Regions from separate parts of the Pantoea sp. Lu_F5_004 genome, predicted to be linked through region 2. Evidence: predicted binding sites of a transcription regulator. Region 2 holds the regulator's gene; the other holds the start of a gene.
What was found. The regulator sigma-54, encoded in region 2, starts transcription at its own class of promoters, with help from an activator protein. The targets are predictions, from matches to a motif close to GTTGGCACANNTTTCGCTNT.
Positions count from the first base shown of each region.

Region 1 (2,200 bases), 890 kb from region 2:
CCGTCGCCTTCCTCCCCGCTGAAAGTACTTTACAACCCGAAGGCCTTCTTCATACACGCGGCATGGCTGCATCAGGCTTGCGCCCATTGTGCAATATTCCCCACTGCTGCCTCCCGTAGGAGTCTGGACCGTGTCTCAGTTCCAGTGTGGCTGGTCATCCTCTCAGACCAGCTAGGGATCGTCGCCTAGGTGGGCCATTACCCCGCCTACTAGCTAATCCCATCTGGGTTCATCCGATAGTGAGAGGCCCGAAGGTCCCCCTCTTTGGTCTTGCGACGTTATGCGGTATTAGCCACCGTTTCCAGTGGTTATCCCCCTCTATCGGGCAGATCCCCAGACATTACTCACCCGTCCGCCACTCGTCACCCAAGGAGCAAGCTCCTCTGTGCTACCGTCCGACTTGCATGTGTTAGGCCTGCCGCCAGCGTTCAATCTGAGCCATGATCAAACTCTTCAATTTAAGTTTGATTTGCTTAAACAAGTTAAGCGGTGCTCATCTGTAAAACGTCATAATGAATTTCATTATGTGTTCACTCGTGAGGCTTGATATTTTTTACGTCCGGAGACGCTGATATCAATCCTGCGAGTGCCCACACAGATTGTCTGATAAATTGTTAAAGAGCAGTGCGAACAGTGCGTTAGCGTCCTGTCGCGAGGTGGCGTATATTACGCTTTCCTCCTGCAGAGTCAACTTCTTTCTCAGAAGTTTTTCTCCGGCGGCGCAGTCTCCTGTGCCTCTCAACCCGTTTCCCGTTGCCGGTGTTCCGTGTCGATGGAGGCGCATTATAGGGATCCCGTTTCAGAGCACAACCCTTTTTTTGGATCTTTTATCTGAACGGTTATAAATGATCCAGATTGATGAGATCGCCAGCGATCCAGGCCAGAATTGGCTTGTCAGCTGCCTGAAATCGCATCAGGCTGCATTGAAAACAGAACAAAGGAGAACATGATGACTTCTGCCCTACGTCCATATAAAGACCTTTTCCCGCAAACTGGCCAGCGCGTTATGGTCGATCCAAGCAGTGTTGTGGTCGGTAATGTCATAATGGAGGATGACGTGAGCATCTGGCCGCTGGTTGCGATCAGGGGTGATGTGAATCAGGTTCGCATTGGTGCCCGTACTAATGTACAGGACGGCAGTGTTCTGCACGTTACGCATAAATCAGCGTCTAACCCGCAAGGCTTCCCTCTTATTATTGGCGAGGATGTCACGGTCGGGCATAAAGCGATGTTGCACGGCTGTACCATTGGCGATCGCGTGCTGGTCGGAATGGGATCGATTCTGCTTGATGGCGTAATAGTAGAAGAAGAGGTGATGATTGGTGCCGGAAGTCTGGTGCCGCCAGGTAAAAGACTGGAGAGCGGCTATCTCTATCTGGGTAGTCCGGTCAGGCAGATCAGGCCGCTGAATGACAATGAGAAGGAAGGTTTACGCTATTCCGCTAATAATTATGTCGCCTGGAAAGATGATTACCTGGCGGGAGATAACCAGATCCAGCCCTGAGTATCAATATTATCCTGACGGATAGCCGCTTCGGCCTCATCTTCCAGATCCCAGCGATGGTGCTGAAACAGCGCCATCGCCTCTCCTTCACCAAAACGTGAAGCCAGCGACTTCCCGCTGATTGCACAGGTCAGCCGCATGCCGTTGACCAGCACCGGGAAAAGACCGCGTTCAGTTCAGCATCATAGGTTTCATCATCAGGAAACTGTATCGCCTGATTCATGGCTGCATGGCCTGTTTAAGCTGAGTAATCACCGGCGCGATTTCCGGCATCACACCGTGCCACAGATAAAAGGCATGAGCAGCCTGCCCCACCAGCATGCCCAAACCATCTGCCAGATGAACCGTGCCCTGCGCCTGACACCAGCGCAGGAAAGGCGTCAGCCCGCTTTGATAAAACATGTCATAACAGCGCACATCAGCATGGATGACTGCTTCAGGTAAAGGAGGAATTTCGCCATTCACACCGCTTGAGGTCGCATTAATGATCAGATCAAAGTGCTGATCTGCCAGTTGCTCAAAACCACATGCGCGGATAGTGCCGCTCTCTGCAAACAGGCTAGCCAGCTCTTCCGCCCGCGCGGCGGTACGGTTAACAACAGTGAGTGTCACGTCTGCTGAGAGAAGCGGCAGAATGACCCCACGTGCGGCACCGCCCGCCCCCACCAGCAATACCTTGTCGCCAGCGTTGATCAT
Region 1 covers NZ_CP194946.1:504,177-506,376, reverse strand. The annotation lists rRNA gene ACR8BN_RS02460 (16S ribosomal RNA) at 1-460, opposite strand, end outside; gene ACR8BN_RS02455 (gamma carbonic anhydrase family protein) at 950-1,504, shown strand; partial or broken gene ACR8BN_RS02450 (DUF1488 domain-containing protein) at 1,471-1,727, opposite strand; gene aroE (shikimate dehydrogenase) at 1,724-2,200, opposite strand, start outside.
Region 1: a site for sigma-54 is predicted at 656-675, ahead of ACR8BN_RS02455 (gamma carbonic anhydrase family protein). Genes of this name have one in related genera too.

Region 2 (2,200 bases):
TTAATACCGATGTTTACCTGGGAACGATCATCCTGTCTATGAAGCAAGGTTTACAACTCAGGTTCAGCCAACAGCTGGCAATGACTCCGCAATTGCAACAGGCGATTCGCCTGCTGCAACTCTCTACGCTTGAACTCCAGCAGGAACTTCAGCTTGCGCTGGAAAGTAATCCGCTGCTTGAGCAGACTGACCTGCATGAAGAGATCGATTCACGGGAGTCTTCAGAGGCCGAGGCGCTGGATACACGCGAAGCGCTTGAGCAGAAAGAGATGCCTGATGAACTGCCGCTGGATGCGACCTGGGATGAGATCTACACCGCGGGTACGCCTTCCGGCACCGGCACCGATTACCAGGATGATGAGTTACCGGTTTATCAGGGCGAGACGACCCAGTCACTGCAGGATTATCTGATGTGGCAGGTCGGACTGACGCCGTTCAGCGATACCGATCGCGCCATTGCCACCTCTATTGTCGATGCTATTGATGACACCGGATATCTCACCGTTTCGCTTGAAGAGATTCTTGACAGCATCGGCGATGATGAGCTCGAAGCGGATGAAGTTGAAGCGGTGCTGAAACGCATCCAGCGCTTTGACCCGATTGGTGTCGGCGCGCGCGATCTGCGTGACTGCCTGCTGGTGCAGCTTTCACAATATGCGCCCGAAACGCCGATGCTGGCAGAGGCGCGCCTGATCGTCAGCGAACATCTCGATCTGCTGGCAAACCACGACTTCCGCAGCCTGATGCGGGTCACACGCCTGAAAGAAGAGGTGCTGAAAGAGGCGATGCTGCTGATTCAGTCGCTGGACCCGCGTCCGGGTCAGTCGATCAACACCGGCGAACCAGAATATGTCATTCCCGATGTGCTGGTACGTAAAGTCGGCAGCCGCTGGACGGTTGAACTCAATGCCGATAGCGTGCCACGCCTGAAGATCAATCAGCACTATGCGGCAATGAGCGGCGCGACGCGGAACGACAGCGACAGCCAGTTCATTCGCAGTAATCTGCAGGAAGCCCGCTGGCTGATTAAGAGCCTGGAAAGCCGCAATGATACCCTGCTGAAAGTGACGCGCTGTATTGTTGAGCAGCAGCAGGCCTTTTTCGAGCAGGGTGAAGAATTTATGCGCCCGATGGTGCTGGCGGATATTGCCCAGGCCGTTGAGATGCACGAATCGACCATCTCCCGCGTTACCACGCAGAAGTATCTGCACAGCCCGCGTGGCATTTTTGAACTGAAGTACTTTTTCTCCAGTCACGTTAATACGGAAGGTGGCGGTGAAGCCTCCTCTACCGCGATTCGTGCCCTGGTGAAAAAATTAATTTCGGCGGAAAATCCAGCCAAACCCTTGAGCGACAGTAAACTGACCTCCATGTTATCTGATCAGGGGATCATGGTGGCACGGCGCACCGTCGCCAAATATCGTGAGTCTTTATCCATCCCGCCATCGAACCAGCGTAAACAACTGGTTTGAAAGAAATGAGAAGGAAGACCTATGCAGCTGAACCTGACCGGGCAACACGTTGAAATCACTCCACCTCTGCGTGAATTCGTCAACGGTAAATTTGCCAAACTGGAACACTATTTTGAACATATCAATCAGGTCTATATTGTCCTGAAGGTTGAGAAAGTCACACAGGTGGCTGACGCAACACTACACGTGAATGGTGGCGAGCTGCACGCCACATCCGAAGCGGAAGATATGTATGCGGCCATTGACGGACTGATCGATAAGCTCACCCGTCAGCTGACCAAACACAAAGATAAACTGAAAAAACACTAACCTTCACGCTAGCGACCGCGCCTGGCGCGCAGAGCCGACAGGATGGGGCGGATAATCCGCCCCGTTTTGTCATCTGAGCAGGCGCCGTTTGTCACACGCGTCAATACGCGCTGGCGGTGAATGGCCTGGTGAACACGCAAGTGAAACGATAATGAACAACGATCTCACACTGGAATTGAGCACAGTGCTTTCGCCAGACTGCACCCGCAGCGGCGTCCACTGCCAGAGCAAAAAACGTGCGCTGGAAATTATCAGCGAACTGGCCGCTAAGCAGCTCAACCTGCCGCACCAGACGCTTTTCGAAGCGATCCTGACCCGCGAACGCATGGGCAGTACCGGTATTGGTAACGGGATAGCCATCCCGCACGGCAAGCTGGAAGAGGATACGCTGCGCGCGGTTGGGGTCTTTATCAGCCTCG
Region 2 covers NZ_CP194946.1:3,706,762-3,708,961, forward strand. The annotation lists gene rpoN (RNA polymerase factor sigma-54) at 39-1,472, shown strand; gene hpf (ribosome hibernation promoting factor) at 1,494-1,781, shown strand; gene ptsN (PTS IIA-like nitrogen regulatory protein PtsN) at 1,933-2,200, shown strand, end outside.